One region of the Rhodoferax sp. GT1R46 genome, then DNA from elsewhere that is predicted to be linked to it. Evidence: riboswitches for the same ligand, from Rfam matches in the RefSeq annotation. Region 1 holds a riboswitch; the other holds the start of a gene.
What was found. A riboswitch is a leader RNA that binds a small molecule or an ion and turns the genes downstream of it on or off. The one in region 1 is predicted to bind S-adenosylhomocysteine.
Positions count from the first base shown of each region.

Region 2: linked by a shared signal. The riboswitch ahead of ahcY (adenosylhomocysteinase) and the one ahead of AC097W_RS07360 (homocysteine S-methyltransferase family protein) in region 1 are both predicted to bind S-adenosylhomocysteine.

Region 1 covers NZ_JBWMBC010000002.1:394,536-409,353, reverse strand. Annotated here, with positions in the region: gene AC097W_RS07370 (hypothetical protein) at 1-21, shown strand, start outside; gene recQ (DNA helicase RecQ) at 22-1,896, opposite strand; S-adenosyl-L-homocysteine riboswitch at 2,068-2,158, shown strand; gene AC097W_RS07360 (homocysteine S-methyltransferase family protein) at 2,183-3,283, shown strand; gene metH (methionine synthase) at 3,283-6,042, shown strand; gene AC097W_RS07350 (pilin) at 6,187-6,675, shown strand; gene AC097W_RS07345 (GspE/PulE family protein) at 6,759-8,522, shown strand; gene AC097W_RS07340 (type II secretion system F family protein) at 8,529-9,764, shown strand; gene AC097W_RS07335 (type II secretion system protein) at 9,943-10,359, shown strand; gene AC097W_RS07330 (prepilin-type N-terminal cleavage/methylation domain-containing protein) at 10,430-10,942, shown strand; gene AC097W_RS07325 (type IV pilus modification PilV family protein) at 10,935-11,387, shown strand; gene AC097W_RS07320 (prepilin-type N-terminal cleavage/methylation domain-containing protein) at 11,390-12,196, shown strand; gene AC097W_RS07315 (hypothetical protein) at 12,193-12,591, shown strand; gene AC097W_RS07310 (DUF6701 domain-containing protein) at 12,750-14,818, shown strand, end outside.
Region 2 covers NZ_JBWMBC010000010.1:55,896-70,713, forward strand. Annotated here, with positions in the region: gene AC097W_RS18505 (serine/threonine protein kinase) at 1-1,008, opposite strand, end outside; gene AC097W_RS18510 (23S rRNA (adenine(2030)-N(6))-methyltransferase RlmJ) at 1,118-2,014, shown strand; gene AC097W_RS18515 (YhgE/Pip domain-containing protein) at 2,030-3,961, shown strand; gene metF (methylenetetrahydrofolate reductase [NAD(P)H]) at 3,970-4,818, opposite strand; gene AC097W_RS18525 (TlyA family RNA methyltransferase) at 4,826-5,656, opposite strand; gene ahcY (adenosylhomocysteinase) at 5,656-7,101, opposite strand; S-adenosyl-L-homocysteine riboswitch at 7,176-7,292, opposite strand; gene AC097W_RS18535 (peptide chain release factor 3) at 7,377-9,008, shown strand; gene AC097W_RS18540 (HAD-IIB family hydrolase) at 9,029-9,862, shown strand; gene AC097W_RS18545 (MFS transporter) at 9,859-11,085, shown strand; partial or broken gene AC097W_RS18550 (glycoside hydrolase family 15 protein) at 11,059-11,355, opposite strand; gene AC097W_RS18555 (trehalose-phosphatase) at 11,381-11,740, shown strand; gene AC097W_RS18560 (sensor histidine kinase) at 11,754-13,265, opposite strand; gene AC097W_RS18565 (hypothetical protein) at 13,287-14,000, opposite strand; gene AC097W_RS18570 (histone deacetylase family protein) at 14,057-14,818, opposite strand, start outside.

The sequences.
Region 1 (14,818 bases):
AGCTGCTTCCAGCGCCACTAATCAGTCGATAGATACCACGCGCAACACTTCCTGCGCGTAGGCTTCCAGTTTTTTGGCGCCAATTCCGCTGATGCCCTGCAGGTCATCCAGAGTTTGCGGGGCTCGCTTGGCAATTGCAGCCAGCGTGGCGTCATGAAAAATCACGTACGCCGGTAAATTGTGCTCTCGCGCTACGTCGGCGCGCCAGGCTTTCAAAGCGGAGTAGCGCTCCAGACCCGCTCCATCCAGCGCGATAGGGGCTTTGACCACCGCAGATCCGGCCCCGGACCGCCGCTTGCGATCCGCAGGCGCCGACACTGACTCACGCAACTGCACCACCACCTCACCCTTGAGAACCGCCCGCGATTGCTCCGTGAGCTGCAGGGTGTTGTAGGCCTGTGCATCCACGGCAACGGCTTCAATGGCAATGAGCTGGCGCAACACGCCGCGCAGCTGCAGTTCGGTAAAACTGGCGCCAATGCCGAAGGTGCTCAGGGCCTGGTGCCCATGCTGGGTGACTTTTTCGGTAGTCTTGCCGCGCAGGATGTCCATGACATGCCCGGCTCCAAACGACATACCGCTGGACTGCTGAATGCGGTAAATGGTGCTGAGCAGCTTGCGCGCGGCATCGGTGCCGTCCCACACCGCTGGGGGATTCAAACAGTTGTCACAGTTGCCGCAGGACTGGCTGGCTTCGCCGAAATAGGCCAGCAAGCGCACGCGGCGGCAGTCTGTGGCTTCGGCCAGACCCAGCAGCGCGTCGAGCTTGCCGCGCAGGGCCTGTTTGAATTCTTCCCCCGCCGGGCTTTCGTCAATCATGCGGAGCTGGTTCACCACGTCCTGCAGCCCATACCCCATCCACGCATTCGCAGGCAGGCCGTCGCGCCCGGCGCGCCCGGTTTCCTGGTAATAGCCTTCAATGTTTTTGGGCATGTCCAGGTGGGCCACAAAGCGCACGTCGGGCTTGTCGATGCCCATGCCAAAGGCGATGGTCGCCACCATGACGACACCTTCTTCGCGCAAAAAGCGGTCCTGGTGGTTCTGGCGCAGCTTGCTGTCCAGCCCAGCGTGGTAGGGCAGGGCGTTGATACCGGCGTCCACCAGCGTCTGGGCGATGGACTCCACTTTCTTGCGCGACTGGCAATACACAATGCCCGCATCGCCTTCGTGTTCGCGGGCAATAAAGCGTAGCAACTGCTGGGTGCCATCGGTCTTTTCGACAATGCTGTAACGGATGTTGGGACGATCGAAGCTGCTGACGAAGGCCCGCGCATCCTGCAACTGGAGGCGCTCCAGAATGTCTTCGCGCGTCAGGTCGTCGGCCGTGGCCGTCAATGCCATGCGTGGCACGCCGGCATACCGCTCGTGCAGCACGGTCAGCGCGCGGTATTCCGGCCGGAAGTCGTGGCCCCACTGGCTCACGCAGTGGGCCTCATCAATGGCAAACAGACTCAGCTTGTGGCGGTCATACAGTGAGTCGAGCAGGGCCAGAAACCGGGGCGTCGTAATGCGCTCAGGCGCGGCGTACAAGAGCGTGATCTCGCCGCGCAGCATGCGCTGCTCGACCTGGTAGGCCTCTTCGCTGCTCAGGGTGGAGTTGAGGAAGGCCGCACTCACCCCCGCCTCGTGCAGGGCGCCCACTTGGTCGTGCATCAGCGCAATCAGCGGCGAGATGACGATGGTCAGGCCCAGCCCCTCGCGCTCCCGGGCAATGGCGGGAATCTGGTAGCACAGCGACTTGCCGCCCCCCGTAGGCATCAGAACCAGCGCGTCCCCGCCGTTGGCAACGTGTTCCACGATGGCCTGCTGCGGGCCGCGGAATTGCGCGTAGCCAAACACCTCTTCCAAAATGGAGTGGCAGGTCTGGCTGGAGATGGAAGAGTCGTTTGCTATCAAAACAGTAGCTGATTGCGCAGTGTTTACGGGGGCTAGAGGCAAAAATGATGCTAAACGAGCCGGCGCCCGTTCACGGTAGGCCTCTATTGTCGGGCAAGTCGCCACCGGTCCTGGCGCGACCTGGCGAAAGCGGTGGCGAACGCCGATTGGTGGAGTGCATTAAAATAGCGGCTTCCCAAGGAGCGCTGCAGCGGCCAGGACCTGTTTTTCAGCAGATTCCAAAGGCCACCAGGCTTGGGTTTGTCAACTGCGCTCACTTGTTCAAACTACAAGGTGAGCCGCTTCCATGAATCCCGTTTCTTCTGCTGTTTCCTCTGCCGCCCGTTACACCCGCGGTCAGGCATTGCCGGGCATTCTGGCCCAACGCATCGCCATTCTGGATGGCGCCATGGGCACCATGATTCAGCGCTTCAAGCTGGGCGAAGCGCAGTACCGAGGCGCGGGCTATACCGGGCCGCTCAGCCAGGGCGATCGTTTCACGCATTTTCACCGCGACATCAAAGGCAATAACGAGCTCCTCAGCCTCACGCGCCCCGATGTCATCACCGACATCCATGAAGCCTACTTGGCTGCTGGCGCCGACCTGATCGAGACCAACACCTTTGGTGCCACCACGGTAGCCCAGGCCGATTACGACATGGCCGATCTGGCTATCGAGATGAACCTGGCATCCGCCAAACTGGCCCGCGCCGCTTGCGACAAGTTCTCCACCCCCGACAAACCGCGCCTGGTCGCCGGTGCCTTGGGCCCCACGCCCAAAACCGCCAGCATCAGCCCTGACGTCAACGACCCCGGCGCACGCAATGTCACCTTTGAAGAGTTGCGCGCCGCCTATTACGACCAGACCAAGGCCCTGGTCGAAGGTGGCAGCGACGTGCTGCTGGTGGAAACCATTTTTGACACCCTCAACGCCAAAGCCGCGCTGTTTGCCATTGACGAGTACTTCGAGGCATCGGGCGAGCGCCTGCCCCTGATCATCAGCGGCACCGTGACCGATGCGTCCGGGCGCATTCTGAGTGGCCAGACCGTCACGGCGTTTTGGCACAGCGTGCGCCACGCACGGCCCCTGGCCGTTGGACTGAATTGCGCGCTGGGTGCGGCCTTGATGCGCCCTTACATTCAGGAACTGGCGCGCGTGGCGCCGGACACTTTTATTAGCTGCTATCCCAACGCGGGTCTGCCCAACCCCATGAGCGATACTGGCTTTGACGAAACACCCGATGTGACTGCGCGCCTAGTGCGCGAGTTTGCCGCCGAGGGACTGGTCAACATTGTGGGTGGCTGCTGCGGCACTACGCCCGACCACATTGGTGCCATCGGCCAGGCAGTGGCTCCGCTCGCGGCGCGCTCACTGCAGCGCAATTTCTTCTACAAAGAAGCCGCCTGATGGCTGCTGAACAGGTCAATCCCATGTCCAACCCTATGGTTCTCCCCATGATGCTGTCCGGCCTGGAGCCGGTCATCGTCGACGCACAATCCCTGTTCGTCAATATCGGTGAGCGCACCAACGTCACGGGCTCCAAAGCCTTTGCCCGCATGATCCTGAATGGCGACTTTGAGCAGGCTCTGGCCGTCGCTCGCCAGCAGGTGGAAAACGGCGCGCAAATCATCGACATCAACATGGACGAGGCCATGCTCGACAGCCAGGCCGCCATGGTGCGTTTCCTGAACCTGATCGCCAGCGAGCCCGATATTTCGCGCGTGCCGGTGATGATTGATTCGAGCAAATGGAGCGTGATTGAGGCCGGGCTGCGCTGCGTGCAGGGCAAAGGCATCGTGAACTCCATCAGCATGAAGGAGGGCGTGGACGCCTTCAAGCAGCAAGCCAAGCTGGTGCGCCGCTACGGTGCCGCCGCCGTGGTGATGGCGTTTGATGAAAAAGGCCAGGCCGACACCTACGCGCGCAAGACCGAAATTTGCGAGCGCGCCTATCGTATTCTGGTGGACGAGGTCGGCTTCCCCGCAGAAGACATCATCTTCGACCCCAACATCTTTGCCATTGCCACCGGCATTGAAGAGCACAACAACTATGCGGTCGACTTTATCGAAGCCACGCGCTGGATCAAGGCCAATCTGCCGGGGGCTAAAGTCTCTGGCGGCGTCAGCAATGTGAGCTTTTCATTCCGCGGCAACGACCCGGTGCGCGAAGCCATTCACACGGTATTTTTGTACCACGCCATCAAGGCCGGTATGGACATGGGCATCGTCAACGCCGGCATGGTGGGGGTGTACGACGCGCTGGAGCCCGAACTGCGCGAGCGGGTCGAGGACGTGGTGCTGAACCGCCGACCCGACGCCGGCGAGCGTTTGGTCGAGATTGCCGACACCGCCAAGAGCGGCGCCAAAGACGACAGCAAAAAGCTGGAGTGGCGCGGTACTGCCGAGGCGCCCGCATCCGTAGGTCAGCGACTGAGCCACGCCATGGTGCACGGCATTACCGACTTTATTGTCGAAGACACCGAAGAGGCGTATCAGGCGGTGCTGGCCACGGGTGGCCGTCCTCTGCATGTGATCGAAGGTCCGCTCATGGACGGCATGAACATCGTGGGTGACCTGTTTGGTCAGGGCAAGATGTTTTTGCCCCAGGTGGTGAAAAGCGCGCGGGTCATGAAGCAGGCCGTGGCGCATTTGATTCCCTACATTGAAGAAGAAAAGCGACTGGATGAAGCCGCGGGGCGCGATGTGCGCACCAAAGGAAAGATCGTGATTGCCACCGTCAAGGGTGATGTGCACGACATCGGCAAGAACATCGTCACCGTGGTCCTGCAGTGCAACAACTTTGACGTCGTCAATATGGGCGTCATGGTGCCCTGCCACGAGATTCTGGCGCGCGCCAAGGTCGAAGGTGCCGACATCATCGGCCTCTCCGGCCTGATCACCCCCAGTCTGGAAGAAATGCAGTATGTGGCGGGCGAGATGCAAAAGGACGACTACTTCCGCATCAAGAAGATCCCCTTGCTGATTGGTGGTGCCACCACCTCGCGCGTGCACACCGCCGTGCGCATTTCCCCGCACTACGAAGGCCCGGTGGTCTATGTGCCGGACGCGTCGCGCAGCGTCAGCGTGGCGCAAAGCCTGTTGAGCGACCAGGCGGCCGCGTACATTGGCGAGATCAATGCGGATTACGCGCGCGTGCGCCACCAGCATGCCAACAAAAAGCAGACACCCATCTGGCCGCTGGCGCAGGCCCGCGCCAACAAGACCGTGGTGGACTGGAGCCACTACGCGCCACCGGTACCCAAATTCATTGGCCGCCGGGTGTTCAAGAATTTTGACTTGAGCGAATTGGCCAAGTTCATCGACTGGGGCCCGTTCTTCCAGACATGGGATCTGGCAGGCCCGTTCCCGGCCATTCTGAAAGACGAGGTGGTCGGAGAAGAGGCGGTGCGCGTCTATGCCGACGGCCAGCGCATGCTCAAGCGTCTGATTGAAGGCCGCTGGCTCACTGCCAATGCAGTGGTGGCCCTGTACCCGGCCAACGCGGTGAACGATGACGACATTGCTTTCTATACCGACGAGACCCGCACCGAGCGCGCCATGACCTGGTATGGCCTGCGCCAGCAAACGCAAAAGCAGGTGATTGACGGCGTCATGATGCCCAACCGCTGCCTGGCTGACTTTGTGGCGCCGCACGGTGTGGCGAAGGACTATGCCGGCATGTTTGCCGTAACGGCCGGCATTGGCGCGGAGAAGAAGGAAAAGTACTTTCTGGATGACCATGACGACTACTCGTCCATCATGCTCAAGGCGCTGGCCGACCGCCTGGCCGAAGCCTTTGCCGAGGCGCTGCACCACCGCGTGCGCACGGACCTGTGGGGTTATGCGCCGCAGGAGGCCCTGGAGACCGGGGACCTGATCGCCGAAAAATACCAGGGCATTCGCCCGGCACCCGGCTACCCGGCGTGCCCGGACCACAGCGTCAAGAAAGACATGTTTGCCCTGCTGCGTTGCGAAGAAATCGGCATGGGCGTAACCGAAAGCCTGGCCATGACGCCCGCCGCCAGTGTGAGCGGCTTCTACATTGGGCACCCCGACAGCACCTATTTCAACGTAGGCAAGATCGGTGATGACCAGGTGCAGGATCTTGCGAAACGGCGCAACCTGAACCAGACGGAGTTGCAGCGCTTGCTGGCGCCGAATCTCTAAACGAAAGCCGGAAGAAGCGGATATTTGCCCGCGTATTTGAGAAGCTTCGCCACTGGCCCATAATGCGAAACTGGTGTGAGCACCGAGCAGAAATGCCGCTTCTGGGACATTTACGGCACCCAATAATTACGCAATGGAGTTCAAATGAACACAAAGATGGTTGGCAAGCAAAAAGGTTTTACCCTGATTGAACTGGTTTTGGTCATCGTCATCCTCGGTGTACTGGCCGCTATCGCCTTGCCCAAATTTGTCGCACTGCAAGCGGACGCCAGAATTGCGAAGATGAATGGCGCACTTGCTTCTATTAAAGCGGCGGCAGTTCTCGCCCATTCCGTTCAGCTGACGCAACAATTGGCTGCGGGTAGTCCGGTGACTATGGACGGGAACACTGTTGTGATGGCAAACGGTTACCCCACCACTGCACTGGCCTCAATCGGCTACGCCGCGGGTCTGGCCACAACGGCCGGTGTAGCGTTGCCAGACTATGTGCCCGTTGCAACGTCTGCCACCGTTTTCACGGTGACGCCGGATGCAACACATGCGGCTTGCGCCATTACCTACACAACTACGGCTGTGGTGGGCGCTGTCCCAACCTATAGCAATGCCGCTGTGACGGCCGCAAATTGTTCTTGAACGTTGCGCTCAAAAGCGAAGTACTTGTTGCGCCACGGGAGTGGCCCTGTCGTAACAATTGATATCAGGCACAGGAGCCCGACATGAACATGGCAGCTGCAGCGCCCGCCGCGCCGGACGCGCCGCGACCGGCCCCAGGCCGCCCCGAGAAACTGCGCTTGGGCGACGTGCTGGTGCAGCAACGCCTGATTTCCCAGGAGCAACTGCAGCAAACGCTGGAACTGCAGCGCACCACCGGCAAAAAAGTGGGCCGCTTGCTGATTGAGACCGGCATCATCACGGAAGAGTTGCTGGCCAACGGCCTGGCGCGCCAGTTGCGTATTCCGTTTGTCAACCTCAAGACCTTCCCCTTTCGCGCTGAAGTCGTCAAGCTGCTGCCCGAATCAGCGGCTAGACGCTTTCGGGCGCTGGTGCTGGAGGACAAGGGCGACACGTTGTTGGTGGCGCTGGGCGATCCACTGGATCTATTCGCCTTTGACGAACTCACCCGCATTCTCAAACGCAACATCGGCATCGCTGCGGTGCCCGAGAGCCAGCTGGCCCTCGCGTTTGACCGGTTGTACCGCCGTACCGAAGAGATCAGCGGCCTGGCCCGCGCACTGGAAAAAGACCTCGGTGACACTGTCGACTTTGGCGAACTCACTGCCTCCGCCGGCATTGAAGGCGCGCCCGTTGTGCGCCTGCTGCAATCCCTGTTTGAAGATGCGATGCAGGTGGGCGCGTCGGATGTGCATATCGAGCCGCAAGAGGCGGGTCTGCAGGTGCGTGTGCGGGTGGACGGCGTGCTGCAAACCCAGACCCAGGCCGACAAGCGCATTGGTGCCGCACTGGCCCAGCGGCTCAAGCTCATGGCGGGACTCGATATTTCCGAGAAGCGCCTGCCGCAGGACGGTCGCTTCAGCGTGCGTCTGAAAGACCACACGATTGATGTGCGCCTGTCGACGCTACCCACGGCCTATGGCGAATCTGCGGTCATGCGTCTGCTCAACCAGGGCGCCGGCATGCGCCGTCTCGACAGCATTGGCATGCCGACCGACATGCTGGCGCGGTTTCGGGAGATTTTGGGCCGTAGCGCGGGCATGGTGCTGGTCACGGGACCCACGGGCTCCGGCAAGACCACCACGCTGTACGCCGCGCTGGCGGAAATCAATGCCACCGAGTTGAAAGTCATTACAGTTGAAGACCCTATTGAGTACCGCCTGCCGGGCCTCACCCAGGTGCAGGTCAATGACAAGATCGATCTGACGTTTGCGCGGGTGCTGCGCTCCGTGCTGCGCCAGGATCCGGATGTGGTTTTGATTGGTGAAATGCGTGACGCTGAAACAGCCGAGATTGGTATGCGTGCAGCCATCACGGGTCACCTGGTGCTGTCCACCCTGCACACCCGCGATGCCATGAGCACGCCGTTTCGCTTGCTGGACATGGGTGTGCCACCCTTCATGGTGTCCACGTCGCTGCAGGCCGTTATTGCCCAGCGCCTGGTGCGGCTGAATTGTGTGGAGTGTGCCGAGCCACATGCGCCTTCACCGCAAGAAGAGTCCTGGTTGCAGTCTTTGCTGGAAGCCGGTGAAACGGTGATCCCCAAGCGGGGGCGTGGATGCTCGTCCTGTAATGGAACCGGTTATTCGGGTCGTCAGGGCGTGTATGAGTTGCTGGAGATGGATGCGGTGCTGACGCAGGCCGCCTCGCACTCTGACCCTGCTGCCTTCATGCGCGCCGCGCGAGACCGCATGAAGGGCCACACCATGGCCTACCACGCGCTGGAGCTGGTGCGCCAGGGGCGCACGTCGATGGCCGAGGCGCTGCGCGTCGGTTTCGACATCGAAGACTCTGACGCGCAGGATTAACCCGCCATGGCAATCTACGACTGGCGCGGGCGTAACAACCGCGGCGAGGTGGTTCAGGGTCAGCTCGATGCCATGACCGAAGGCGGCGTAGCCGACCAGTTGTTGTCCATCGGCGTGGCGCCCGTGCACATTGCGTTGGCCAAAGTGACCACGGATACACAAACGGAGGGCTGGCTTGCGCGGCTTACCCGCAAACCCATCGTGGACGAAGATCTGATGGTCTTTTCCCGCCAGATGTACACCCTGAACAAAGCCGGTGTGCCCATCTTGCGGGCCTTTGCAGGTTTGCAGGCATCGGCCACCAAGCCCGCCATGGTGGAGATGCTCAAAGACGTTCGCTCCAGCCTGGATCAGGGGCGTGAGCTGTCGGCCGGGCTGGCGCGCCACTCCGAGCTGTTTGGTGCGTTCTATATTTCGATGATCCGGGTGGGCGAGATGACCGGCCGTTTGACTGAAGTGTTTTTGCGCCTGACCGAGCACATGGAGTTTGAGCGCGATGTGCGCGAGCGCATCAAGCAGGCCATGCGCTACCCCATCTTTGTGATGATTGCCATGGCCGTTGCGGTGGTCATTCTCAACATCTTCGTCATTCCCGTCTTTGCCAAAGTGTTTGCTGGCTTCAATGCCCAGCTGCCCCTGATTACCCGCGGTTTGTTGGCCTTTTCCAGCTGGATGCTGGCCTGGTGGCCCTTGCTGGTGGCGTTGGCATTTGTCTCGGTGGTGTTGATTCGGGGCTATTTGCGCACACCGGAGGGCCGCTACCGGTGGGATGCCCGCAAGCTCAAGCTGCCTATTGTGGGCGAAATCATTCTCAAGGCCACCCTGGCCCGCTTTGCACGCAGCTTTGCGCTTTCCAGCCAAAGCGGCGTTCCGCTGGTGCAGGCGCTCACGGTGGTGTCGCAGACGGTGGACAACACTTATATCGGCAGCCGCATCGAGCAAATGCGCGACGGCATTGAACGTGGCGAGAGCATTTCGCGCTGCGCGGCAGCCACAGGCGTGTTTACGCCGGTGGTGCTGCAAATGATCTCGGTGGGAGAAGAAACCGGGGAGCTCGATTCGCTCTTGTTTGAGATTGCCGAGATGTACGAGCGCGACACCGACTACAGCATCAAGGGTCTGTCGGCGGCCATCGAGCCCATCTTGCTGGCCGTCATCGCCGTGCTGGTTTTGTTGTTGGCGTTGGGTGTTTTCCTGCCCTTGTGGAACATGGGACAGGCGGCCATGGGCAAGAGTGGCTAGCTCCAAAGGCCAGATTTGCAGCCAATATGTGAACTAATTCATACGTTTAGCGCGTAAAGTTCACGCACAGCGCGATGTCATAAGACTAAAATTTGCGCACAGTATTGTGAATAATGTGCCGTTGGAGCCTGGTGAAACCGCCAGTCGCGGTGAACCCCGAAATTTAAAGGTAGATGAAATGAAACAAGTACAACGTGGTTTTACTCTGATTGAGTTGGTCATGGTCATCGTGATCCTCGGCGTGCTGGCCGCGGTAGCGATCCCTAAGTTTGTTGACTTGAAGGGGGATGCGCAGCTTGCTTCCATGCAGGGTGTTGCAGGTGCTGCTGCCTCTGCATCAGCTATCAATTACGCTGGCTGTTCGATTGCTACGGCTGCAAGCGCTCCTGCCAAATGCAAGATCGTTAATACGTGCGATACCATTAAGCAAGCATTGAGCGGTGGCCTTTGGCCTGCTGGATACTCAGCGGCTGCTACATCCGAGTTGGCAGCAGTCCCGGCTTCCAACGGTTTAACCAAAACTTGCACGCTAACTCTCTCGGGATATACCCCAACAACGGCCGTGACTTTTGAAGTGGTCGGCGCAGGCAATTAGTAACATTTAGCTTTGTTAGTTCCACAGGTTCGATACACTGGTGTAACTGACAACTTGTGATATCACCCCCATGGAACGCGAGGCTTTCTTCATGAAACCCTCGCGTTTTGCTTTTCAGTCGGGCTTCACGCTGATCGAACTGATCATGGTGATCGTTCTCATGGGTGTGCTGGCGGTCGTGGCTGCGCCGCGCATTTTCAATAGCAACGACTTCAACGCACGGGGTTTCCATGACGAAACGCTGGCGTATTTGCGTTACGCGCAGAAAACAGCCATCGCCCAGCGGCGCACCGTGTGCGTGACCTTTGGCTCCAACGCAGTCACGGTATCCATTGCGTCCGCCCCAGCAACGTTTGATTGCGCCGCGGCTGGAGCCCTCAAGGGCCCGAAAGGCGATACCCCGGTCACGGTCACGGCGAAGTCAGGCGTGGCGTACGCATCGACCCCGGCAGCATTCAATTTTGACGGACTGGGCCAGCCCATCACCAGCGCAGGCGCGGCCGTGGGCAAACAAACAATCCAGGTTACGGGTGCTGCGCAATCCATCACGGTGGAAACGGCCACGGGCTATGTCCATGAATAGACAGCGCCACCGGGGGTTCACCCTGATCGAAGTCATCATCTTCATCGTGGTGGTGGGTGCGGGGCTGGCGGGTATTCTTTCGGTCACCAACACCGTCGTCAAATCCAGCGCAGACCCGATGGTGCGCAAGCAGGCCATTGCCATTGCAGAGTCCTTGCTGGAAGAAATTTTGCTCAAGGAATATGCAAATCCTGCAGGCGGTGATACAGGGACGGTGCGCGCCCAGTTTGACGATGTGGACCAATATGCTGGTTACACAACTAGTGGTGGCATCAAGGATGTGCTTGGCACTACGGTGGTGGGGCTAGAGAATTACAACATTGCGCCTGCCGTGACCGTAGTGACGAATACGGATTTGGGAGGTACTACCTCCAAAAAAGTAACTGTTTCCGTGACCAGCTCCGGCGGCACGGTCAGCCTCTCGGGTTACCGCGGCAACTACTAGCCATGCAAACCATGAACCGCCAGCGCGGCTTTACCCTGATTGAAATGGTGATGGTCATCGTCATTCTGGGTGCAATTGGCGGCATGGTGGCGGTTTTCATGCGCGGGCCTATTGATGCCTACATTGCCAGTGCCCGGCGCGCCGCGCTCACCGATGTAGCCGACACTACCGTGCGCCGCATGGGCCGCGATATTCGCAAGGCACTACCCAACAGCATTCGCACACCCAATAACCAGTGCCTGGAATTTATGCCCACCAAAACCGGTGGGCGTTATCGGGCGGATGACACCGCTGCGGGGCTGAACTTCAGCGCGGCGGATACCAGCTTCAACATGCTGGGCAGCAATGCGGCCTTGCCTGCAGACCAGCGCATCAGTGTTGGCGATGTGATCGTGGTCTACAACCTGGGTATCACAGGGTCTGATGCCTACAGTCAGGACAACACCTCGGCGGTCGTTGCGCCAGCGCCTTCCGAGGCCGGTGTGCCGCCCGAGACCACCATTGCCATCAACAGCAAGAAGTTTCCGCTGGCCTCAGGCAGCAACCGTTTTCATGTGCTGCCGGCTAATGAGATCGCTGTGGCCTATGTGTGCAGCGGCGGCGATCTGCACCGCACAGCATCTACGAGCTTCCCCATAACGAGCTGTCTCGCAACCGGGTCCGTTCTGGCGCGCAACGCAAGCTGCAATTTTGACTACACCGGCTCCGACCTGCAGCGCAACGCTCTGGTGCGCATGGTGCTACAAATGACGGAGAGCAGCGAAACGGTCACGCTGCAGCATGAAGTGCATGTGAATAACACGCCATGAAGACACCGCGCGCCCGCCAACAAGGCTTTGCTGCCATCGTCGCCGTCTTTCTGGTGGTGGTGCTGGCCGCCCTGGGGGCGTTCATGGTTACGTTCTCCAACACGCAGCAGCTGACTTCAGCGCAGGATGTGCAGGGTTCACGCGCCTACTGGGCCGCGCGGGCCGGGCTGGAGTGGGGGGGTTCCAGTGCCGTAGCTGCGTCGGCCTGCCCGGCTTCGCCAACCACTTTGACAATTGATGGCTTCTCAGTGGCGATCACCTGCACCATGCAGACTTATGCGGAAGAGGCTGCATCACCCAAGATTTTCCAACTGACGGCCGTAGCGGCTTCTGCAGGGGGTGTGGGGGGCATTGGATTTGTCGAGCGTAGCGTGTCAGCATCCTTGGAGAAATAGAAGTGAAACAGTCGGCTCTTTGTCACGGACGATTTCTGCGTTGGCTGGCTGGGCTCTTTTGGCTTTGGCTGGCATGTTGGGTTCCCAGCCTGCACGCTGCGACCTATATCAACTCAAGTACTACCTACAACTGGATCGACCCTGTAGGTCACACCAAAGTGGGGTACAACACTGTCCCTTATAAGTTCACCAGTTGTGGTACGGCGGTGCCCACACTGGACGACACCATTAGCGAAGTGATTCCTATCGGGTGGAACTTCCTCTATGGCGCGACGAACTACAACTCGCTGCGGATCGAGTCCAACGGGCGGGTGCAATTTAACAACGCCAACTGCACGAGCGGTACTGCAGGTATTGGACCCCCGCAAACCTATACCTACACCTACCCCAATGCCAGTGTGAACAACACGATGAAGGCATTTGGTGTGGACCTTGACCCCACCAATCTGGTGGATAAACCCAACTACCCTGCTGCCTCAAGTAAGACGTCCTGTGCCAGCATTGCAACTTGCTACATAACTTACGCTAGCCTCGGAACTGCACCCAACCGGCAATTTGTGGTGAGCTGGGTCAATGTGCCAGAGTGGGTGACTGCCTCAAATACGAGTGGGTCCTTCACTTTTCAGATCATCCTCAACGAAGACGGCACCTTTATCTACCAATACAAAAGCATTGTTCACGGGGGTACCGGAAAAGCCCAGATTGGTTGGCAGCTGACGACGACCGACTACGACGTGCTGACCTTTGGTGCCGCCACAGAACCCGGAGCTCCTGCGGCAATTCTGTTTTATGTGCCTTCGGTGCCTCCGCTGGCGGAATATCGGTTTGAGCAGGGTGCCTGGTCCCCGTCGGGTGCCGGTCAGGTTACTGATTCGGGGATCAAGCTATTGCACGGGACGGCATTGGGTGCGGCCCAAGAAACCGCCGCTGGCAAGGTGTGCAGGGGCGCATCTATCCCTGCAAATACGAGTGCAACGGTTGACGCAATTCAGACTGGTTTGAGATTCTCTGACGCAGGCATCAACATGACAGGTCAGGGCACGGCCATGCTCTGGTTCAATTCGAATGCTGCCTGGAACACAGGGCCCGCAGCGCAATTGCTGGATGCCACATTGATCAACGGAAACTGGTTCTATCTGACAAAGACTGCGACGGGCACACTGTACTTTCAGGTCACGGATAGTGCCGGTGTTACCAGGTCGGTGGAGACTGCGGCCCAAGGCTTTGCCGCCAATACCTGGGTACACATTGCGATTTCGTGGAATTTCAATGCCTTGCCCGCTGCAAACAGTGATCATTTGCAAATTTTTGTGAATGGGGGCGCTCCAACAATCAGCGCTTTTTCATCCGCAGGCAATCTAGCAGCGCTGGACTACGTTTATGCGGGTGACAACCCATCCGGCTTTACTGGCACCAAGGGCACGTTGAACTCGGCCAACGGCACGATTGACGAGCTTCGTTTTTACAACTCGGAGCTGCTGCAAGGACAGGTGCTGGCGGCCAGCACCGTTGCAAATGCGTGCAACACCTTCACCATCGACCACCTGGAGCTCCAGTCCACCGTCTGGGCCGGCATTTCTTGTGCGCCCAGCGCCATGACTCTGGTGGCGTGTGCCAATGCAGCGTGCACTACCAAATACACGCAAGGATTGACAGCCACGCTGTCTTCCTCGGGTGCGGCCGTCGTCTGGGATCCCACGTCAGGGGGGGCAGCGATCACGATCGGAAATGGACAATCCAGCGCAAGCAAGACGTTTTACGCAGCGGTTGGCACGGCCACCCTGGGTGCTGCAGGTACGGGCGTGCCTGTCGCCATTCCCAACCCAACCAAATGTATTGTTGGCGGCGTCAGTGGCTCCTGTAACTGGACGTCGGCCAATGGCGGCCTCCTGTTGACGGTACCCAGTTCGGGCGTCATCACCGGTGGCAAACCCCTCGCGGTGGCGGTACAGGCCGTACAGTCCTCGGGGTCAACGCCGGGCGCAGCCTGCATACCGGTGAAAAACCTCGGCTCCACGGGCCTCAAAGTCTGGAGCACTCCTGTCACCCCCGTCAGCTTCCCTGCAACATCCATTTCTGGGTTGGTCACGGTTGGTGGTGCGCCGCAAGTTGCCAATGCATCCGCTGGAGCTTACGCAACGACCCCGCAAGCTTTGCCTGGTTCCGACAACGTGACCGGCTTGAACTTTGATGCCACTGCAACCACAGCCTTGTGGCTCAAGCACAT
Region 2 (14,818 bases), on a different contig from region 1:
AAAATCACCCAGTGTCGTTCTATCGCCAAGCGCCAAGCGCCAATCAAACTGGGCTATGTTTTCTGGGGCGCGCAAGTGCATTTGCTTCGCAAACGCCTCCACGCTTTGGGGCCGTGCGGTTGGCTGGAGGGCCAGCGCGTGATCGATTGTCTGAATAAACCGGGGCGAATAGGGCAGGTTGAAATGCGTTTCCACCGTTTTTGCGACCCGCGCAAACGACGGCATCCGGTCGCGGACCACGCGAATCGTCGCAGGCAGTGGGGGTTCGTTGCAAAGGCAGCCATGCACTACCGCGGCAACCGCATACAAATCGGTCCAGGCCCCCTCTCGCAAGTCCTGCGCATCGGCGTACTGCTCGATGGGCGCGTAGTTGACTTTCAAAATTGCCGTGTGCTTGTGGCTGTCATCAATGATGGCCCGCCTTGCCGACCCCAGATCCAGCAACACCGGGGGGCCCATGTCCTGCAGAAAAATGTTGTCCGGCGACACATCGCGGTGCAGGGTGCCGTTACCGTGCAGCACCTTCAACGCCTCCAGCACCGACCACAGAACCGCACGCAGCCATTCTTCAGGCGGCGGCCCGCCCATGGCACTGCGCGCCTGCTTGAGGGTCATACCCTGGTACAGGGGCATCGCCATATAAGCGGTATTGTTCGCCTCCCAGAAACGATACACCTTCACCAGAGAGGGGTGGTCAAACCGGGCCAGTAGCCGGGCCTCGGCAATAAACGAGTTAAGCCCGGCCTGAAAAGGCTGGGCATCCGCAGTCGATCGGGCCGTGACTTGCATGCCCTGCACACGCCCCACCAGCGCCGATGGCATGTACTCCTTGATGGCGACGGCCCGGTGCAGGGAATGGTCATACCCCCGGTAGACCATGCCAAAGCCTCCCACCCCCAACAAGCCCTGCAGCTCAAACTCACCCAGCATGGTGCCGGGCGGAAGTGCGTCCATGTGGCCCAAGGGCAATTCTGCGGGCACGACGGTCAGGGTTTCGGGATCACTCATGCGATTATTATTCTCCTGGCTGCCGGGAACGACGCCTCTTTGGCCAGGATCTTCCAACATTTGCATTGGGCAGCCAATGTGGCCAAACCCTGTGCCGGTATCATAGGGGATGTTCAGTTATCGTCACGCCTTCCACGCCGGCAACCATGCCGACGTGCTCAAACACACCGTTTTGCTGGCCGTCCTGCGGCATTTGACGCAAAAAGATGCCGCATTAACCGTTTTTGATACGCATGCGGGAGCCGGCCTGTATCGCCTGGACGGCGACTATGCGCAGACCAGTGCGGAAGCGGCAGAAGGCTTTCTTAAATTGGTCGCCAGCGCGCTGCCCAAGCCGGTTGCCCCGGCCTTGCAGGACTACCTCGACATGGTGGCCAGCTTCAACAACAAAGGGAGCCACAAGGTCTACCCGGGTTCACCTTTCATCATTCATCGCGTGGTGCAGGCGCGTGATCGCGACAAGCTCAAGCTGTTTGAGATTCACCCCACCGATATCAAAACATTGACGGCCAACATTGCCCAGCTCGAAGCCGGGCGTCAAGTGGCGATCCTGCGCGAAGACGGCTTTGAAGGCATCAAGAAGTTTCTGCCGCCCCCGTCAAGGCGAGCACTCGTGTTCTGCGACCCCAGTTATGAAATCAAACAAGACTATGGCCGCGTAGCGGAAATGGTGGCAGATTCCCTCTTGCGCTTTGCCACAGGCACCTACGCAGTCTGGTACCCCATCATTCCCCGCCCGGAAGCCCATGATTTACCCAAAAAGCTGAAAACGCTGGCCAACAAGGCGGGCAAGAGTTGGCTGAATGCCACGCTCACCGTCAAGAACAGCAAGTTGCTGCAAGACAGTGAGGGTGAAGTCGTTCGTCCGGGTCTGCCTGCCAGTGGCATGTTCATCATCAATCCACCCCACACGCTGAAGGCGGCTTTGCTGTTGGCACTGCCGCAAATGGCGGCCGTACTCAAACAGGATCAACACGCGACGTTTACCCTCGATTCAGGCGGCTGAGACAAGGAGTTGGCGATGGGTTTTTTCCGTAGTGTGTGGGCCATCGTTCAACAGGAATTCACGCTATTCAGGCGCTTCCCCAAGCTGAGAATCTCCACCGTGGGGGTCATTGTGATCCCCGCACTGTATGCCCTGATCTATCTTTCCAGTGTGCGGGACCCGGGCGCACACACCGGCGAGCTGAGGGCCGCCATCGTCAACCTGGATCAAGGTCTGGATTACCGCGGACAGGCGGTCAACATGGGGCAGGACATTGTCGCCACCCTCAAGCAGAAACGAACCTTTGGTTTTATAGACTACCGCGTTGAGGAAGACGCGAAGCGAGCCGTTCGCCAGGGCGATCTGGGATTTGCGCTGATCATTCCCAGGGACTTCAGCGCCAACGCCGTGCCGGGCAATGAGGCGGCCGGTGGACGCCTGGTCATGTATGTATCCGAGGGTAACAACTACAACGGTGCCAATCTGGCCAAGCGGTTTGCTTCCGAATTGGGGCATCAGGTCAATATCAACCTGAACGAAAAACGCTGGTCTCTGGTTCTAAGCACGGCCACGGGTTCTATTGACAAGGTGGGCCAACTACGAAAAGGGGTGGCGTCACTGAAAGACGGCGCCCATCGGCTAGAGGATGGTTTGGCAAAGGCGGAGTCCGGCTCCAAAAGCCTGGCCAGCGGTGCCGACGGCGTGGGTAATGGTGTGGGCCAACTCACCGATGGCGTCAAACAGCTGGGTGCAGGTCTGCGCACCATGGACCAGCAGCGTCCGGCGGCACAAGACCTGGCGGCATTGAAAGCAGGCGCGAACGAACTGGTCACGGGGCATGCGGCATTGGGCCAAGGTCTGCAAGAGTTACAGACGGGCGCACAAAAACTGGCAGAAGGCGGCGGCAAGCTGCGCGATGAAACCAAGGGCATACCCATCGTAGGCGGGCGCATAGCCGAAGGTGCTGGCCAGTTGGCAGCGGGTGCAACCCAATTGACCGGAGGCCTTCAAGGCGCAAGAACCGGCCAATCGCAACTCGCAGAGGGAACGCAAAGGCTCAACGCGGGATTAGGCAAACTGACCGATGGCATGACCGCACTGGGTGGCGGCATCCATACCGCGGCGGTTAGCCTTCCGCCCGACGCCAAACTCGACGAACTGACAACGGGCGGCCGCTCCGTGGCCGGTGGAGCCCGGGAGTTACACAACGGGCTGGTCCAACTCAAGGCGGGCTCTCGGGAATTGGCTGCAGGCATTGACCTGCTCAGCCAGTCGCTGCCCGGCGACATCAACGCGCCCGACGGCAGCGCGCGCGGCCTGGCCGATTCGGTTGAGCCCGCCCTGGAAATTGTGGCTCCGGTGCCCAACAATGGCGCAGGATTCGCGCCCAACTTTCTGGCGACCTCCCTCTGGATGGGGGCCGTCATGTCCGCCTTTCTCTTCCACCTGCGGCGCCTGCCTGCGACTGCCGCAGAGGCGTCCCGACCCGCACGGCTCATGGGCAAGCTGGGCATCCTGTCTGGCATTGTGGTTGCGCAATCCGCCGTTGTGTTGCTGATGACACTGTTCATGCTGGACCTGCACATCGACCGGCTTGCACCTTTCATGCTGACCCTGGTGCTCGCGTCACTCACCTTTCTGCTCATTATTGTGGCGCTCACGCGTGCCTTTGGGGATGCGGGCAAAGCCGCCGCCCTGATATTGCTGATTCTGCAACTGTCTTCTGCCGGCGGCGTTTTGCCAGTGGAACTGAGTGGGGGGATCTACCAAACCCTGAGCCCCTGGTTGCCATTCACTTGGGTGATCAAGGCATTCAGGGCAAGCATGTTCGGTGCGTTTGATGGAATCTGGTTCAGTTCCTGGCTGGCCATCGGCCTCGCAGGCATGCTGGCCTGGTTATCAGCCTGCTATGTGGGAGCCTGGAAATTTGTGGGCCCGGACGAGCATCGTCCGGCGATGGACATTTAAGCCCGCGCTTACGAAACGATCAGCCCCAGCCTGTCGCACAGGGCCAGCGTCGCAGTGCTCTGGTTCATGGTGTAGAAGTGAATGGCCGGTGCACCACCGGCGCGCAGCTGGTCGCACAGCTCGGTCACCACATCGAGGCCAAACGCCTTGATCGACGCCGTGTCGTCGCCAAAGCTTTGCAGGCGCAAGCGGATCCAGCGGGGAATTTCGGCCCCACTGGCATCCGAAAAACGCATTAACTGGGTCGAGCTGGTAATAGGCATGATGCCGGGCACCACGGGCACGTTCAGACCCATGGCATCGACATCCTCCACAAAACGGAAATACGCATCCGCGTTGTAGAAGTATTGGGTGATGGCGGAGTTGGCGCCGGCACGCACCTTGGTTGCAAAGGCCTGCAGATCGCTGTCGGGTGATTTGGCCTGGGGGTGGATTTCCGGGTAGGCCGCCACTTCAATATGAAAATCGTCGCCCGTTTCCGCCCGAATAAAAGCAACCAGATCGCTTGCGTAATGAAACTCGCCACCCGCACCGTAGCCACTGGGCAAGTCGCCACGCAGGGCAACAATCCGCTTTACGCCCATCGCTTTGAGCGTCGCCAGTTGCCCGCGCACCGTAGCCTGGGTTGCCCCAATACAGGAGAAGTGCGATGCTGCACTGACGCCCTCTGCCAGAATATCGCGCACCGTGTTGAAAGTGCCCTCCTGCGTGGAGCCTCCCGCACCAAAGGTGACCGAACAGAATTCGGGCTTCAGTGCATACAACTGCTGACGCACTCCCCGCAACTTCTCGGCCCCTTCCGGGGTTTTGGGCGGGAAAAATTCCAGGCTAACGGGAATGCGGGTCGTCTGGATCATGGCGGAATCAGTCTTGAGGAACAAGGGCACCTGGCTTGCGGGCGCAAATGAAAAATTCGCGGTTGCCATCGCCCCCTTCAATGGGTGAGTCGAACCACGCGGTCACGGTCAGATCAAGGGCGGTGCAGGCGTCGCGCAGGCGCGTCTCAATGAACGGGTAGTGGGAAGCGTCTCGCACAATGCCGCCCTTGCCCACCTGCCCCGGCTGCAACTCAAACTGCGGCTTGACCAACATCAGCAAGGTGCCGCCTGGCTTCAGGAACGGCACGATGGCGGGCAACACCAGCGTCTGCGAGATGAAGGACAGGTCGCCCACCACCACATCAAACGCGGGAACGAACGGTTCAGCTTCTTCATTTTCAGGGTCAAACAGGCCGCCAGCCCCCGTGTAATTTGCGCAAGCAGCTATCAAATCGCTAGCATCCAGCGCACGGGCGTTGACCTTTTCAACGCACAGCACCCGCCCGTCTTCGCGCAGTTGGGGGTGCAGCTGGGCACTGCCCACATCCACACCCACCACCATGCGTGCACCGTGCTGCAACAGGCAGTCGGTGAAACCCCCGGTGGATTGACCAACATCCAGGCAGGCCAAGCCTTCTACCGACAGGCCCACCTGCTTCAAGGCGGCCTCCAGCTTCAGTCCGCCACGGGACACGTAGCGGGCTTCGGAATCGTCGAGCAGCTGGACCGGGGCGTCTTCAGGAATGTCGTCGCCATTCTTGACCACGGTTTTCCATTCATCGCCCTTCTTCCACTGCACGCCGTCGGCAATCAGGCGCTGGGCCTGCGAGCGGGTGCTCGCCAGGTTGCGCACTACCAGGAGTTGATCGGCCCGCATCAATAGCGGTACGTGTTGGCTTTGTAAGGGCCAGACTTGGAAACGCCGATGTAGGCGGCCTGCTCTTCGGTGAGTTCCGACAGCATGGCACCCACCTTGGCCAGGTGCAAACGGGCCACTTTTTCGTCCAGGTGCTTGGGCAACACGTAGACCTTGCCAGACTTGTATTCCTTGGGCTTGGTAAACAGTTCAATCTGGGCGATGGTCTGGTTGGCAAAGCTCGAAGACATCACAAAACTGGGGTGGCCAGTGCCGCAACCCAGGTTCACCAGACGGCCCTTGGCCAGCAGAATGATGCGCTTCGAAGGCTTCTTGCCCTTGGCCGGGAAGATCACATGGTCCACTTGGGGCTTGATCTCTTCCCACTTCAGCTTTTCCAGCGAAACGACGTCGATTTCGTTGTCAAAGTGACCAATGTTGCAAACGATGGCCTGGTCCTTCATGGCCTCCATGTGCTTGTAGGTGATGACGTTCTTGTTGCCGGTGGCGGACACAAAAATATCGGCCTTGTCAGCGGCATATTCCATGGTTACAACCTTGTAACCTTCCATGGCGGCTTGCAGGGCGTTGATAGGGTCGATTTCGGTCACCCACACCTGGGCGCTCAAAGCACGCAGGGCCTGGGCAGAGCCCTTGCCCACGTCGCCGTAACCGGCTACGCAAGCCACCTTGCCGGCGATCATCACGTCGGTGGCGCGCTTGATGGCGTCCACCAGCGATTCGCGGCAACCGTACAGGTTGTCGAACTTGCTCTTGGTCACCGAGTCGTTCACGTTAATGGCACGGAAAGCCAGCGTGCCCTTGGCGGACATTTCGTTCAGGCGCAGCACGCCAGTCGTGGTTTCTTCCGTCACGCCGATGATGTGTTTCAGGCGGCGGCTATACCAGGTCGCGTCGACCTTGAGCTTGGCCTTGATGGCGTTGAACAGGCAGATTTCCTCTTCGCTACCGGGCTTGGCCAGAACCTTGATGTCCTTCTCAGCCTGGGCGCCCAGGTGCATCAGCAGCGTGGCATCGCCGCCGTCGTCCAGAATCATGTTGGGGCCCTCAGCTTTGCTGCCCTTGGGTCCGAATTCGAAGATGCGGTGGGTGTAATCCCAGTAGTCCGCCAGGGTCTCGCCCTTGTAGGCAAACACCGGCGTGCCCTTGGCAACGAGCGCTGCCGCAGCATGGTCTTGCGTGGAAAAGATGTTGCACGATGCCCAGCGCACTTCGGCGCCCAGGGCTTGCAGCGTTTCGACCAGCACGCCGGTCTGAATGGTCATGTGCAGCGAGCCGGTGATGCGCGCGCCCTTGAGGGGTTGCGCCTTGGCGAACTCCTGGCGGATGGCCATCAGGCCGGGCATTTCGGTCTCGGCAATGGTCAACTCTTTGCGGCCCCAGGGGGCCAGGCTCAGGTCGGCTACTTTGTAATCTTCAGTTTTGACAGGTTTCAACACGCTCATGGCTCACTCCAAAAATCAATTTGAAAGACCACGGGGCTGCGCGATAAACCGGGAAATGACTCACCGCACAGACCAGTGGGTGAGCGCAGTTGACTTGCGTTACCCCAGGGGAGCAACGGTTTCCGAGCCTCACTCGCGACCCTGGCGATTGCCAAAAAAGGGCCTGACGAGCTGCATCGCTCCTCGGAAAGCGATAATTCTAGCCTTTTCCTGATTACAGCTTCCGTCACGCGGGTTTTTTTAGACCCTCCGGACGGTGGCTTTGCTTGCCTCCAATGTCCTTCCTTGCCGAAACCCGCCGCCGCCGCACCTTTGCGATCATTTCCCACCCCGATGCTGGCAAGACCACGCTGACCGAGAAGCTCCTGTTGTTCTCCGGCGCAATCCAGATTGCCGGTTCGGTCAAAGCGCGCAAAGCCACACGTCACGCCACATCGGACTGGATGGAGATTGAAAAGCAACGGGGTATCTCGGTTGCGTCCTCGGTGATGCAGATGGTGTACCGGGACCACGTCATCAACCTGCTGGACACCCCCGGCCACAAGGACTTCTCGGAAGACACCTACCGCGTGCTCACCGCCGTGGACTCGGCCCTGATGGTGATTGACGCGGCCAATGGTGTCGAAGCCCAAACCCGCCGCCTGATTGAGGTGTGCCGCCAGCGCGATACGCCCATCATCACCTTCGTGAACAAGATGGACCGCGAAGTGCGCGAACCACTGGACATCATGGACGAGATTGAGCGTGAACTGGGCATGCCGTGCGTGCCCATGACCTGGCCCGTGGGCCAGGGAAAATCGTTTGGCGGCATCATCAATTTGCGCACGCAAATGATGACGGTGTTTGACGGTGGTAAGGACCGCCGCCCTCAGGACTTTGACACCATCCCCCTGAGCGACCAGGCAACCTTGTTTGCCCGCTTTGGCCACGAGTGGACGACTGCCATGGAAAGCATGGAGCTGGCCACCGGCGCGTCACCCACCTGGGACCACGCGGCCTTTCTGGCAGGCAAGCAGACACCGGTTTTCTTTGGCTCAGGTGTCAACAACTTTGGTGTGATGGAAGTACTGGACGCCCTTGTGGATCTGGCCCCATCGCCCCAGCTCCGCATCAGCACCACTCTGGTCAACCGCCAACCCGTGGTGCGCGAAGTACAGCCCGAAGACGATGCCTTCAGCGGCGTGGTGTTCAAGGTGCAGGCCAATATGGATGCCAACCACCGCGACCGCATTGCGTTTGTGCGCATGGCCTCGGGCAAGTACACACCGGGCATGAAGCTCAAGGTCATGCGCACCGGCAAAGAGCTACGTCCCACCAGCGTGGTGACCTTCATGAGCCAGCGCCGTGAAGCGGTGGAAGAGGCTTACGCGGGCGACATCGTGGGCTTTACCACCCACGGCGGCGTGCAGCTGGGCGACACCATCACCGACGGCTCGGTCAACCTGCTCTATACCGGCCTGCCCTTCTTTGCCCCCGAAATGTTCATGACCGTGGTGCTGCGCAACCCCTTGCGCACCAAGCAGTTGCAGCAAGGCTTGGCACAGTTGGGCGAAGAGGGTGCCATTCAGGTGTTCAAACCCGAGGTCGGCGGCAACATGCTGCTGGGCGCCGTGGGTCAACTGCAATTCGAAGTGGTGCAGCACCGCCTCAAGGGCGAGTACGACGCCGACATCCGCCTGGAAGGCTGCCAGTACACCGGCGCGCGCTGGATCACCGCCGATACGCCCCAAGAACTCAAAGCCTTTTGCGACGCCTACCCCATGCGCATGGCGCGCGATGCGGCGAATACGCTTGCGTATTTGTGCACCAGCCCGTATGACGTGCGGCTGGCGCAGGAGCGTTTTCCCAAAATTCACTTTCACCCGCTGCGCGAACACGCGGGCCTGGCGCTGCAGACCGCTGGTTGATCCGACTCCCGCAGGTTCTGATGCACCCCTTGTCGTCGTGGCCCTGCGCTGATCGTCGCCAGCTCGTCGGCGTGTTCACCGACATCGACGACACACTGACGACCGATGGCGCCATCACGCCGGACGCGCTGCAGGCATTGGCGCAACTCCAGGCCGCCGGCCTGACTGTGATCGCGATTACCGGGCGCCCGGTGGGCTGGAGCGCGCCATTTGCAACCTGCTGGCCGGTAGATGCCATCGTGGCCGAGAACGGTTCGGTGGCACTGATTCCCGGTAAGATTATTGATAAGAACGGGCTGCAGCCCCCGTCCCTATTACGTGAGCCGCTATCAAAACTGTATCGACAGGATGCCGCCACCCGGGCCACCCACTACGCGCGCATGCAGCTGGTGGCACAGCGCGTGCTGCGCGAAGTGCCTGGCACCACACTGGCGCAGGACTCGCCCGGGCGGGAGACCGACATCGCGATTGACCACAGTGAATTCACGCACTTGCCGCCGGATCGCATCGCCCAGGTTGTGCGCATCCTGCGCAGCGAAGGGATGAATGCGTCCGTGAGCAGCATCCACGTCAATGGCTGGTTTGGCGGACACAACAAGCGGGAAGGCGCGCGCTGGATCGTGCAGCGACTGCTGCAACGCAATCTGGACGCCGAGCGGTGCCGATGGGCTTTTGTCGGCGATTCCACCAACGACCAGCTGATGTTCGAAGCCTTTGACAACAGCGTGGGCGTGGCCAATATCCGCCGCTTTGAAGCAGAGTTGGCGCATCTGCCACGCTACGTCACTCCCAGCGCGCGTGGCGCCGGCTTTTCCGAGGTGGCCCACGCCATTCTGGAGGCACGCCGCACATGAACCCAACCCCCGCCAACCTTCAAGCACCGGTAGCCGGTGCGCGGCTGGGCCTGGTCAGCATTTTTGGCTCCACCTTCTTTGAGCTGGTTAGCCATTTCATGTTGATGCCGCTGCTCCTGCTGCGCATGAAGGGCGCAGATGTGTCCAGCACGGTGGCCGGGCTTTTTGCATCGACAGGATGGCTGGGCATTTTTTTGATGACTCCGTTTGCATCGGCTGTGGCCCACAAACTGGGGCGCAGACCGGCGATGTGGATGGCAGCGGGCATTCTCACGCTGTCAGCCGTGCTGTTTGCCCGCTTTGACCAGCTTTGGGTCTGGTTTGCTCTCAACATGGCTTCTGGCCTGGCCATGGCCTTGCGCTGGGTTCTGGCCGAGGCGCTGATCGCCGAGTTTTCTCCACCAGGGCAACGCGGACGCTATGTGGGCTTCTTTCAGACCCTGGTCAGTGCCACCTTCATCGTCGGCCCTGCCGCGCTGGTGTGGATAGGCGCGGACAACCCGCGCGCACTGTGGGTTGTGGTGGGGTTTTCCGCGCTGGGCTTGTTGTGGACCGCCTTCATTCCCAAGGTGCCCGCTGCCACGGATACCGACACGGCGAGGCTGGGTGTGCAGGGCCTGTGGATGGCGCTGCGCGCGCACCCCATCATCATGCTGGCGGGATTTGTGGGTGGATTCTTTGAGACCGGGGTGACGTCCATTCTGCCGCTCTACGGCCTGGCACTGGGTCTGGGCGCGGCCAGCGCGGCGCTGCTGGTGTCGGTGAGTGGTCTCGGCGGCGTGGCGTTGATGATCCCCGCCGGGCTGCTAGCCGACCGCTTCAAGGACCAGGCGCAAGGTCGTCGCACTCTCATGGTAGTGTTTGCCGCCATCACACTGGCTTCCAGCTGCATGTTGCCCTTTGTCGCCCGTATGGGCTGGCTGGCATGGCCGATTGTATTTTTGTGGGGAGGTGCGGGCGGAAGCCTCTACACCCTGTGCATGATCGACATTGGTGCCCGCGAAAAAGGCATCACCCTGGTCAACAGCACCTCCGTGCTGGTGCTCACCTACACACTGGGCGGCCTGGTGGCCTCTGCGGCATCGGGCGCCCTGATCGACTGGTCGCCCACCGTGGCGTTTCCAGCAGTCCTGATCGGGGTCGCCACGGTGGGGCTGGTGGCATTGCTGGGCGCGCGGCGGCGGCAGGTGCAGACTTCAGACAAAGCTCTCCCACGGTTTTGAAAGGCGAACAGCTCCGTTGATCAGACCCACCCTGGAGTAGGTCTGCGGGAAATTCCCCCAGAGCTCCCCCGTCGCTGGCAAGGTGTCTTCGGACAAGAGTCCCACATGGTTACGACAAGCCAGCAATTGCCCAAAAATTTCCCGGGCCTCCTGCTCGCGCCCCATGCGTGACAGGGCGTCAATGCGCCAGAACGAACACACATTGAACGCGGTTTCCGGTCGACCAAAGTCGTCTGCAGCCTCATAGCGGCGCATGAACGGGCACTGGCATCGGCCCGCACCTACCTCGCGGAGCATGCATTACCGCTTGGCACGCGTCCGGGAGAAAGCCCAGCGATGCATTACATCCACGATCGCCCACATCGGTCCGGGCCTGCACACCTTTGGCGGCAAGTTCGTCGTCAATCTGGTGGCTGAAAATGCACCCAACAAGGGAGACGCCGTGCAACGCTTGGTTGCCCGCTCAGAATCGGGCGCTGCGCTGTTCGTGGGGGATGATGTCAACGATGAAGCGGTTTTTGAGATCGCCCCGAGCCACTGGCTGACCATGCGCATCGGACGGGATGCCCCCGGCTCTCGCGCGCAGTTTTTTCTGGACTCCCATGCAGAAATGGCCCGCCTGTTGCAGCTCCTGATGGACTTGCTCCCCGCCTAGCCCCTTCGCATCGCTACTGCGCACCCACCGGGGCGCGGCAGGGAATGTCCAGCGTAAACGTGGCACCAACCCCCAGCGTGCTCTGCACCGACATGCGCCCACCGAGCGGGCCATACACCATGTTGTGCGAAATATGCAGGCCCAGGCCGGTCCCGCCCTGGCCCAGCTTGGTGGTGAAGAAAGGATCGAAAATCTTGTTCAGGTTGTTCGGGGGAATGCCCTTGCCGGTGTCGGCCACGGTGATGTGCGCGTAGTCACCCTGGCGCTCGCAGGCCACGGAAATGGTCCCCGACTGCTTGCCGTCAAATCCGTGCGCAATGGCGTTCATCACCAGGTTGGTAATGACCTGCCCCAACGGACCGGGGTAGCTGTGCATCTCGATGCCGGGTTCGAGGTGTTCCTCCAGCCTGATCGATGTTTTTGCCAGCACATGGGTAATGATGGACAGCACTTCGCCCATTTGTTCCGCCAGATCGAAGTCCCGCATCTGGTCGGTCGTTTGGTCGACCGCAACCTGCTTGAAACTCTGGATCAACTCTGCCGCCCGGTTGGCGCTGCGCAACATCAGCCCGGCACCCTCAGAGGTGCGCTCCGCGAACGTGGACAGGCTGCTGCGCGTCAGCGTGCCTGCGGCCACTGACTGCACCAGACCCTGCGCCACCTCCTGCTGGGTGCTGGCAACCATCACGATGTTGCCAATGGGCGTGTTGAGCTCATGCGCAACGCCTGCCACCAACCGGCCCAGTGACGCCATTTTTTCGGCCTGCACCAGACCATCCTGCGCGTTCTGCAAATTGGTCAGCGCCGCGCGGGCTTCCTCCTCCGACTCGCGACCCGCCTCCAGTTCAGTACCCAGACGCTGGGTGATGACGTTGATGCTGTGCGTGAGGGCCCCAAACTCATCCTGATAGGAAACCGGCATGGGCACAATATCTGCGGCATGTTCGCGCGTGGCGGCGTAGTCCAGCGCATGCTGCAGCAGCCCCACCCGCCGAAATACCAGCCGGTCGACACTGAACCAGAACAGGCCCAGCAACAGCAGATTGACCAGCACAATCTCAAGAATCGCACGCGCCAAAGTGAGCTTGAGGGCCGCCTTTTGCGCAGCGTCAGACCAACTGACCTGAATGCGGCCCATGTCCCGCTCGCTGATGGGTGGCAGGTCAATCGTGAACCCCTCGGAAGCGTCCACGCCCGGTTGCGCCCCGGCATGGCCGGAAAGCCATCGGCTGGCGACCTCCTTGTCCGTATCGTCGTAAACAATCAGTCCCAGAACCGAACCACCCAGCGCCGAGTCCAGAGCGGCATTGAGCCGGTCCTCGTCATAGACCCAGAGCGCCCTGCTCACAGGCAGCGACAGATGCTGGCGCAACAGGCCCTTGGCCGTGTCCTTGTCCTGCTCGAACCGTTGTTCGGTGAGGTAATAAGAGACAGCACTGAAAACGCACATCAGGCACGTCATGGCCACCATCAACAGGGCCGTCAGACGGTTCTTGACGGATTGGGGCATCAGGTGGCTGGGCATGGTGTTGGTGTGCGCCAGGGGTCAGTCCGCCCGGCGAAATGGCCCCATGATTCTCTGGAGTTCCCCGGTCTTTTCCAAGTCCCGCATCGCTCTGGTCAGCCGATCGGCCACGTCCTTTCGTTTGGACCCCATCCACACATACACCTTGAGGCTGTCAATCGGGTGGGCCGTCATCCGGTCGCCATACTGGGCCTGCAATGGCCACTCGGATCGGCGCTCTGCGGCCAGCACACACCAGTCCACCCGCCGTGCCAGTGCCATCCTCAGGCACGCGTCTTCCGAGTCGGTCACCTCGCGCACCGCCACATCAATGGTTCGAATCTCAATACCCTTGTAACCGCGTACGTACGCGATGCTGGAGCGGGACAGGTCAACCCAACTGGCCGGTTTGCTGGCCGTGCTGGGGCCTATCGCCGAAAAGGTCGTATTCTGGATATGCGGCTCCACACGGATGGCATCGGGAACCAGCAGGGGAAACGTATCCAGGCGACTGGCATCCCCGTCGAATGCCCCGTCCCGAAAAGCCACCACCGCCCGCTCGGGCGGATTGTGTTCCAGGGTGTAGCGCATACCCGCGTGCGCGAATGCCGCATCCAGCGCCAGCTTGACTGCCTGGATGTTGGGCCGCTCCAGAGGCTGGAGCACCACCAGTTTGACCGGGGCGGGCTGCCCCAGGCACGCTTGTGCGCCCACGATGGCCAACACCAACCCGACAAGAATCTTTCGCAACGACATGGGCACCCACGGAATTTGAATTTGCTCCAGTCTAGCCGAAACACAGCGACCCAAAGCTACCCAAAAGCCTCCAGTACGTTCGCGGCATTCACCCCCACCTCGGCCACTGCATAGCCGCCTTCAAACACCAGTGCGGTAGGCAAGCCGGCGGCAAACAGGCGTTCTCCCACGCGCAGGTAGTCAGCGCTTTGCAGGGTGAAGCCCGAGATCGGGTCGCCCGCAAAGGTATCCATGCCCAGCGACACCACCAGCGCCTCGGCACCAAAGTGCTGGATGGCGGCCAGCGCGTGCTCCAGGGCGGCGCTCCAACGGTCAAACCCGGACCCGTGCGGCAGGGGAATATTCAGGTTGGCACCCAAGCCCGCGCCCACACCGGCCTCATCCGCATGGCCGAGGTAAAACGGGTACTCGGTACGCGGGTCGCCATGGATGCTGGCAAAGAACACATCCGGACGGTCATAAAAAATAGACTGCGTGCCGTTGCCGTGGTGGTAGTCAATATCCAGCACGGCCACGCGCGCCACGCCACGGTCACGCAAGTGCTGGGCGGCCAGGGCGGCGTTGTTCAGGAAGCAGTAACCGCCAAAAAAATCCATCCCCGCATGGTGGCCCGGCGGGCGGCTCAGAGCAAATGACGCACGGCCGCCCTGCACGAGTTCTTGCGCGGCGCTGAGCGCGCAGTGCGCACCCGTACGTGCCGCCACCCAGGTTCCTGACGTGAGCGGTGAGCCCGCATCATAAGAAAATAGCCCCATGCGCGCGGCAAAGTTGTCGGGCACGATGTCGGAGCGAAAGGTGCGCACTGGCCACACCGAAGG